DNA from 2 places in the Actinoplanes sp. G11-F43 genome. Region 1 is predicted to be linked to the other one. Evidence: riboswitches for the same ligand, from Rfam matches in the RefSeq annotation. Region 1 holds a riboswitch; the other holds the start of a gene.
What was found. Region 1 has a riboswitch for glycine ahead of ACQ0O7_RS15425 (L-serine ammonia-lyase). Riboswitches for the same ligand answer to the same signal wherever they lie in the genome.
Positions count from the first base shown of each region.

Region 2: another riboswitch for glycine. It lies ahead of gcvP (aminomethyl-transferring glycine dehydrogenase); the one in region 1 lies ahead of ACQ0O7_RS15425 (L-serine ammonia-lyase).

Region 1 covers NZ_JBNZCE010000014.1:24,995-29,406, forward strand. Annotated here, with positions in the region: gene ACQ0O7_RS15415 (glutamate synthase-related protein) at 1-561, opposite strand, end outside; gene ACQ0O7_RS15420 (metal-dependent hydrolase) at 597-1,838, opposite strand; glycine riboswitch at 1,976-2,072, shown strand; glycine riboswitch at 2,073-2,164, shown strand; gene ACQ0O7_RS15425 (L-serine ammonia-lyase) at 2,193-3,485, shown strand; gene ACQ0O7_RS15430 (S8 family serine peptidase) at 3,687-4,412, opposite strand, start outside.
Region 2 covers NZ_JBNZCE010000012.1:167,253-171,664, reverse strand. Annotated here, with positions in the region: gene ACQ0O7_RS13795 (nucleotidyltransferase domain-containing protein) at 1-573, opposite strand, end outside; gene ACQ0O7_RS13790 (nucleotidyltransferase domain-containing protein) at 570-1,244, opposite strand; gene mgrA (L-glyceraldehyde 3-phosphate reductase) at 1,262-2,263, opposite strand; glycine riboswitch at 2,317-2,406, shown strand; gene gcvP (aminomethyl-transferring glycine dehydrogenase) at 2,485-4,412, shown strand, end outside.

The DNA.
Region 1 (4,412 bases):
CCGATGGTACGGCGACAGCGCGCCCTCCCCGGTGTTGTGCAGGCACCCGGCCAGCTCGGCGCCACGGTTCAGCGCCTCGATCGCCTTGCCGGAGAGCGAACCGAAGCTCATCCCGGAGATGTTGACGACCGAGTCGGGGCGGAACGCCTTGACCCGCCGGCGTGCCCCACCGAGCACCTTCGCGCACGGGACGTCCGCCTCCAGCCCGGCCGCCGGGTGCGATCGGGGCACGGCGCGGCCGAACGTACGGTGCTTGATGATCGGGTAGCCGGCGGTGTACTCGATGTCGTTGTCCGTACCGAAGCCGAAGTAGTTGTTCTCCTTCTTCGCCGAGGCGTAGACCCATCGGCGCTGGTCACGGGTGAACGGCCGTTCCTCGTCGTTGCCGGCCACCACGTACTGCCGCAGCTCCGGCCCGATCGCCTCGATCAGGTAGCGGCCGTGCCCGAGCACCGGGAAGTTGCGCAACAGGGCATGGTCACGCTGGAACAGATCCCGCACGGCCACCGCCGCGACGGCCGACACCGCGGCGGCAGCGGCCGCCCGAACACCTCGACTCATGCCCCGGATGTGCCCCGTGGCCCGGAACCCAACCCTCACGGACCGGTGAGCAGGTCCTCCCGCGGCGGCGTCCACGGCGCCGGGAGCATCGGGCACTCGTCGCGTCCCGGGCCCACCTCGACCTCGGCCATCCCCAGCCCCGGCTCGCGGTCGTAGCGCAGGTCGCCGGCCACCCAGCCGTCGCCCCGCGGGATCGCCCACGGCGCGCGGGCGAACTGCAGCAGCGCGCCGACGGCACAGTACTCGGAGGCGAGCGCCGCCAGCCGCCCGGCCGGGACGGTGACCTCGCCGGCCCAGACGATCTCCTGGTCCGGGGCCGCCGCGACCGGGCTCAGCGCAACGGTCGTCGCCCCGCTCGTCGGGTACAGCCCGGCGCACCGCGCGGCCGGAATCCAGCCCGGCGCCAGCGAATGAAAAGCCCGTCGCACGGTGTACGTGTCCGTGGTCCGCCGAATCGCCAGCACCTCGCGGCAGACCGGGTCGGCCGGCATCGGGGTGAGCACGACGTCGAGCGTGCGCTCCGCCGGGAACCGGTCCGCCAGCAGTGCCTCGATCCGGTTCTCGGCGGTCCGGGCGGTGATCACGAACGTCGCGGTGAGGCCCAGCCAGACGGCGATCCCGGCGGACAGCGCGACCCGTGCCGGCGCGAACCGGCTGAGCGCGGCGAGCCCGGCGGTCTGCACGGTGAGCAACGCCGCGAACGAGGCCGGCACGAAGCCGGTGAACCAGCTCAGCCCGATCCCGGCGGTGAGGACGAGACCGATCAACACCTTTGCGGTACGCCCGGGCAGCACGAACAGCAGCGCCGCCGAGCAGGCCCAGAGCAGGGGCTCGACGATGAAGACCGAATCGCCGTAGTACCAGCGGTCGTCGAGCGGCCAGAACGGGTGCACACCGTAACTGTTGGTGAAGTCGAGCCCGATGTGCAGCAGTGGCGCCAGGATCGACAACCCGGCCAGGAACCCGATCTCGGCCCGCCCCGGCCGCACCTCACGAAACCGCCACCACAGCATCGCCACACCGAAGATCACTATCGACAGCCCGAACGCGCCGAGCACGGTGTGCGTGTGCCCGCGGTGGTGCAGCAGGTAGTCCAGGGTGCTCCCGGCCCAGCCGGTGTAGATCACATCGGCGTCCGGGAGGTTGCCGCCGACCGCCATGACGGTGATCGCGATGCCGCGCCGGGCCCGGTCGCTGAGGATCGCGGACGGCGGAACGGTCCGGTGCACCGCCTCACCGACCAGGACGCTGATCAGCGTGTGCGTCAGGTTGTCCATAGGGATCACGAGCATAACCACCCCACGTCGGTACGAGGGGAGAGTCCGGCAGCCGGGTGTGTCCGGATCCGGCTTTCGTGGGTGGCCCTCGGCGGGGGCACCGGGTAGGGTCCGGGGACACAATCGAAGAAGCCGTGACGACCGTCGCGGGAGAGTCCCCGCCGGCACCGGTGGGGCGCCGAAGGAGCAACTTCTCCCTCAGAATCTCTCAGGCCCACGTACCGCAACGGTCAGGCGACTCTGGAAAGCCAGCCCTCGGAGGCTGCGCCCAAGGTGCAAACCGCGACGCGGTGAAGCTCTCAGGCACCCATGACAGAGCGGGGGAGGCCCACCTCGCTAAGGAGCCTCCCTGCCATGGCCGTGTCCGTTTTCGATCTGTTCTCCATCGGTATCGGCCCGTCCAGCTCACACACCGTCGGGCCGATGCGCGCGGCGGCCCTGTTCGCCGCCCGCCTGCCCAAGGACCGGGTGGGCACCGTCCGGGCCGAGTTGTTCGGTTCGCTGGGCGCCACCGGTCACGGGCACGGCACCCCGCGCGCGGTGCTGCTCGGGTTGATGGGCGAGAACCCGGAGACCGTCGACACGAGCCTGGATCCGCAGGTCGACGATTTCACCGTCGACATGGTGCTGCACCGTCGCCGGTCACTGCCCGAACACCCCAACGGCATGATCTTCACGGCGTTCGGTGACGACGGCGCCGAGTTGCTGCGCAAGACCTATTTCTCGGTCGGCGGCGGGTTCGTCACCGGCGACGTCACCGCGTCGGCGGTACGCCCGAAGCAGCCACCCGTGCCCTACCCGTTCCTCTCCGGTGACGAGCTGCTGGAGTCGACCCGCTCCACCGGCCTGTCGATCTCCCGCCTGATGCTGGCCAACGAATCGGCCCGGCGCGCGGAGGCCGAGGTCGGAGACGGGCTGCTCGGGATCTGGCGGGTGATGAGCGACTGCATCGACGCCGGGCTGGACGCGGAGGGCGTACTCCCGGGTGCTCTGAAGGTCCGCCGCCGGGCCGCCGCGATCGCCCGGCAGCTGCGGGCCGCGGGCGACCCGGCCGCACACGCCATGGAGTGGCTGACCGTCTACGCGATGGCGGTGAACGAGCAGAACGCGGCCGGCGGCCGGGTGGTGACCGCCCCGACGAACGGCGCGGCCGGCATCATTCCGGCGGTGCTGCGGTACTACCTGGACTTCGTGCCCGGCGCGTCACCCGACGGCGTGGTCCGGTTCCTGCTGGCGGCGGGCGCGATCGGCCTGCTGTTCAAGGAGAACGCCAGCATCTCCGGCGCGGAGGTGGGCTGCCAGGGCGAGGTGGGTTCGGCGTGCGCGATGGCGGCGGCCGGGCTGGCCGAGGTGCTGGGCGGCACTCCGGAGCAGGTGGAGAACGCGGCCGAGATCGGCATGGAACACAACCTGGGCCTGACCTGCGATCCGGTCGGCGGCCTGGTGCAGATCCCGTGTATCGAGCGCAACGGGATGGCCGCGGTCAAGGCGGTCACCGCGGCCCGGATGGCGCTGCGCGGCGACGGCCGCCACCACGTCTCCCTCGACAAGGTCATCAAGACCATGAAGGAGACGGGTGCCGACATGAAGATCAAGTACAAGGAGACGTCACGAGGCGGCCTCGCCGTCAACGTGATCGAGTGCTGACGGTCAGGTCACATGCTGCACCGGAGTCCGATCACGGCGCTGGGCCGATGTGACGGCACCGGCCCAGCCGAACCCCCACGGCTCGCCGGCCGGAAAGGTGTCGCATGGCGGAGCGGCCCGGCACGGGCCGGACCGCTGTGGTGCCGGCCGCCTGACGGGCTTGTGCCCCCGGGCGGATGAACCCGGGGGCACAAGCAGGGGTCAGGCCGGTTCGAAACCGGCGATGTGCAGGGTGAAGGCCCGCAGCGAGCCGGTGTCGGCGCTGGCGCTGTCGGTGACCTTGAGGGTCCAGGGGCCGTCCGCCGACGACGCCCGCAGGGTCGACAGTGCGACGTCCGGCCGCCAGGTGCCGGTGAACGGTGCGTTCGCCGCCGTCACCGACGAGAACGGGGCCGCCGCGCCGTCGTCGAACACCACCTGGCACAGGTTGTTGCCGCCTCCGCCGTCGCGGGCGAACAGGGTGGCCGCCCGGCCGTCGGGTGCGGTCAGCGTGGCGACCAGGTCGCCGGCCCACGAGTGGTCGAGGCCGACGGTGGTGGCGCCGGTGGCGGTGGAGCATTCGGTGCCGTCGATGGAGAGGGTGAGTGATGACGCGTATCCGACACCGCTGACGTCGACCGTGGCCGTCGCCCCGGCCGGGTCGTTGTCCGGGATCGGGACGACCGGGCCGGTGTAGGCGAAGTCCCGGACCGTCGTCGACGCCTGCCCGGTCGGCACGAGCACGGTGCTCGTGGTCGGCGACAGCACGCCGGCGAAGGTGGCCCGGACGGACAGGGCGACCGGTCGTCCGAGCGGGTACCCGGCGGCCAGCTTGAGGGTGAAGTCCCTGGTCTTGGAGGCTCCGGCGGCGATGCTGCCGTACGACCGGGAGCGTGGGGTGACGGTGGCTCCGGCGTGGTCGGTGTCGACGACCACGCTGACGCCGGT
Region 2 (4,412 bases), on a different contig from region 1:
GCGTTTGGCGGCCAGCAGGTCGGGGACGTAGGGCAGACGGCCGCCGAGGACGCGCAGGTCGCATTCCAGCGTGCCGGTGCGCATCAGGTGGATGCCGGTGAGCAGGACACGCAGCGTGTACAGGGCCGGTTTGAGCTGGCCGGTGCCGTGGTAAAGGCGTTCCTGGGTGCGGGCGAACCCCAGGTAGTGGTGGGCGTGGTTGCTGGTGATCAGGCCGGGGGCCAGGGATGTCAGCTCGCGGTGCACGTCGGTGGTCACCACCACCAGCGGGGACAGCAGCTGTTCCAGGACGTACCCGTTGCGGCTGTTCAGCAGTTTCGCGAACTTCAGCAGGTCGTGGCTGACGATGTCGAGTTCGACGCCGTCGCGGACGCCGGACTGTTCCAGGGTGTCGGGGCCGGTGCGCAGGCCGACCACCTCGGCCGGCGGCAGCACATGGGCGGCCCGCAGGTCCAGGTCGGAGTCGCGGGAGGCGAAACCGTACAGGTGGGCGCCGCTCACCGTGGCGAAGAGCAGGGGATACGGCAGGGCGGTGGCGGCGTCGGCGGCCCACTCCGGCACTACGGTGGTCACTTCAGGTTCCTTTCCCGTACGGCCACCAGCATCGCGTCCACCGCGGCCCGATCCGGGTGCTCGGGCAGCACGGTGGTGGCCGCCGCCGCGGCGAGGTCGTCCTGCAGACGGCCGGCCCACTCCGTCACCTCCGGCCAGGGGACCTCGCCGCGGCGTACCGCAAGCAATTGATCTCGAAGATTCGACACGTCGACCAGGACCTCCGCGGTGCGCAGCACGTGGGCACCGGCCATCAGCAGGCGGATCATGTGCATGGCCTGCTTGTGGTTGACCTCGCCGGTCCGCTCGCGCCGGGACGCCACCTTGGCGAGCTGGTCACGGGCGTACGACCCGTAGGTGTCCGCGACCCGCCGGGACAGGAACGCCCGCCTGGTGGCCCGCAGCAGCTCCCCGTCGGCGGTGACCGTCTCGACGAGATCGGACCACAGCACCTCCAGCACGGTCGGGTTCGCCTGCGCCGCCAGCACGCAGAACCGCTCGATCTCCCAGGAGAACTGCTCCTCGGCCGGCCCGTCCAAGTGGGTCGGCGGCTTGTCCAGGGACCAGAACGAGCGGGTCGGCGCCACGAAGACACCCCGCCGGTCGTGGTCGGACCCGGGCCCGTGGAGTCCATAGGCGCGGGAGCCGACCACGACCGCCAGGGCGGTGTGCCGTTCGACGAGGTCGGTCATGACCCGGGAGGGTACGGCTACCTCGCCAGCACCGTCGCGTCGATTTCGTCCAGCTCACTCTGGTCGAGCTTGAGGTTCTTCAGCGCGGCCACGTTGTTCTCCAGCTGCCCGACGCTGGACGCGCCGATGATCAGGCTGGTCATCCGCTCGTCGCGCAGCGCCCAGGCCAGCGCCAGCTGGGCCAGGGACTGGCCGCGCCGCTTGGCGACGTCGTTGAGCGTGTGCAGCCGGTTCAGCGTCTTCTGGTCCAGGGCGCTCTCGTTGAGGAACACGCTGGTCCGGATCCGCGAATCCGCCGGGATGCCACCGAGGTAGCGGTCGGTGAGCAGGCCCTGCTGGAGCGGGCTGAACGCGATGCAGCCGGCGCCGGCGGTCTCCAGGGTGTCGAGCAGGTTGTCGTGCTCGATCCACCGGTTCAGCATCGAGTAGGACGGCTGGTGGATCAGCAGCGGCGTGCCCAGCTCCCGCAGGATCCGGGCGGCCTCGGCGGCCTGCTCGCTCTTGTAGTTGCTGATGCCCACGTAGAGGGCCTTGCCGGAGCGGACGATCGCGTCCAGCGCCGACATCGTCTCCTCGAGCGGGGTCTCCGGGTCGGGCCGGTGGTGGTAGAACACGTCGACGTAGTCGAGGTCCATCCGCTTGAGCGACTGGTCCAGCGACGACACCAGGTACTTGCGGGAACCCCAGTCGCCGTACGGGCCGTCCCACATCGTGTAACCGGCCTTCGTCGAGATGATCATCTCGTCGCGGTGGTGCTGGAAGTCCGCCTTCAGGATCCGGCCGAAGTTGGTCTCGGCGCTGCCGGGCGGCGGCCCGTAATTGTTGGCCAGGTCGAAGTGGGTTACCCCGAGATCGAACGCGCGGCGCACGATGTCGGCCTGACGGTCGCCGGGCCGGGCGTCACCGAAGTTGTGCCAGAGGCCCAGGCTGATGGCGGGGAGCTTGAGACCGCTGCGACCAGCACGCCGGTAGATCATTTCGGCGTAGCGGTCGGCGGCAGGGAAGTACGTCACAGGCACACCCTAGGACTCCCGATCATGTCGGTGCGCGCTGGTACGTTGTGATTGCCGACAACACCCGTGCGGGAGAGACCCTGTCGACAGGGCGCCGAAGGGGCAATTCCTCCCCGGAACCTCTCAGGCAAAGGAACCGTACCGGGCAGGCGCTCTGAAGTGCCCGCATTCGGGGTATGACAGAGGGGGAGGTCTGTTTGCCGACCTTCTCACGCTTGGAGTCGCCCATGACGTCCCCGTTCGTCGCACGCCACATCGGCCCGGACAACGACGAGCAGACCCAGATGCTCAAGACCATCGGGTACGGGTCGGTCGGTCAGCTGATGGATGCCGCCATCCCGGCCAGCATCCGCTTCGACGGTGTCCTCGACCTGCCGGCCGGCGCCTCCGAGGAGGAGACGATCGCCGAGCTGCGCGCGATCGCCGGCCGCAACGTGCTCGCCACCCCGATGATCGGTCTCGGCTACTACAACACCATCACCCCCGCGGTGATCAAGCGCAACGTCCTGGAGAACCCCGCGTGGTACACGGCGTACACGCCGTACCAGCCGGAGATCAGCCAGGGCCGCCTGGAGGCGCTGCTCAACTTCCAGACCATGGTCACCGACCTGACCGGGCTCACCACCGCCAACGCCTCGATGCTCGACGAGGCCACCGCGGTCGCCGAGGCGATGACCCTCGCGCGGCGCGCGTCCAAGAGCAAGAGCAGCGTGTACGCGGTGGACGCCGACACCTTCCCGCAGACGCTGTCGGTGCTGCGCACCCGTGCCGAACCGCTCGGCATCGACGTCCAGTTGGTGGATCTCGACGGCGGCGATCTTCCCGAAGACTACTTCGGCCTGCACGTGCAGTACCCGGGCGCTTCGGGCACCGTCCGGGACCACACGGCCCTTGTCGAGGCCGCCCACGCCAAGGGCGCCCTGGTCACCGCCGCCGCCGACCTGCTGGCCCTGCTCCTGCTGCGGGCGCCCGGCGAGATCGGCGTGGACATCGCGGCCGGCACCACCCAGCGTTTCGGGGTGCCGCTCGGCTTCGGCGGCCCGCACGCCGGTTACCTCGCGGTCCGTGCCGGCCTGGAGCGGTCGCTGCCCGGCCGGCTGGTCGGGGTGTCCAAGGACGCCGACGGCGACCGGGCCTACCGTCTCGCCCTCCAGACCCGCGAGCAGCACATCCGCCGGGAGAAGGCGACCAGCAACATCTGCACCGCCCAGGTGCTGCTCGCCGTGATGGCCAGCATGTACGCGGTGTACCACGGCCCGGCCGGCCTGCGGGAGATCGCGCTGCGCACCCACCGCAAGGCCCGGGTGATCGCGGCCGGGCTGACCGCCGCGCGGCTGGAGGTGGTCACCCCGGCCTTCTTCGACACGGTGACGGTCCGGGTGCCGGGCCGGGCGGCCACGATCGCCGCCACCGCCGCGTCGGCCGGGATCGACCTGCGTGTCGTCGACGCCGACCACATCTCGGTGTCGACCGACGAGACCACCACCGACGCGCATGTCGCGGCGGTGCTGGAGGCCTTCGGCGCGCCGGTGAAGGACGCCGGCCCGCGGGTCATCCCCGAGGACCTGGCCCGGACCAGCGACTACCTGACGCACCCGGTGTTCAACACCCACCACTCCGAGACGAGCATGCTGCGCTACCTGCGCAAGCTCTCCGACCGGGACTACGCGCTGGACCGCGGCATGATCCCGCTGGGTTCGTGCACGATGAAGCTGAACGCCACCACCGAGATGGAGGCGGTCACCTGGCCGGAGTTCGCCAACATCCACCCCTTCGCTCCGTCGTCGCAGACCCGGGGGTACGAGGATCTGGTCGCCCAGCTGGAGGGCTGGCTCGCCGAGATCACCGGGTACGACGCGGTCAGCGTGCAGCCGAACGCCGGCTCGCAGGGTGAGCTGGCCGGTCTGCTCGCCATCCGCGGCTACCACCGGTCGCGTGGCGACGAGCACCGCGACGTCTGCCTGATCCCGTCGTCGGCGCACGGCACCAACGCCGCCAGCGCGGTGATGGCCGGCATGCGGGTCGTCGTGGTCGCCTGTGACGCCGACGGCAACATCGACCTGGCCGACCTGGACGCCAAGATCGACAAGCACCGGGACGCGCTGTCCGCGATCATGGTGACCTACCCGTCGACCCATGGGGTGTACGAGACCTC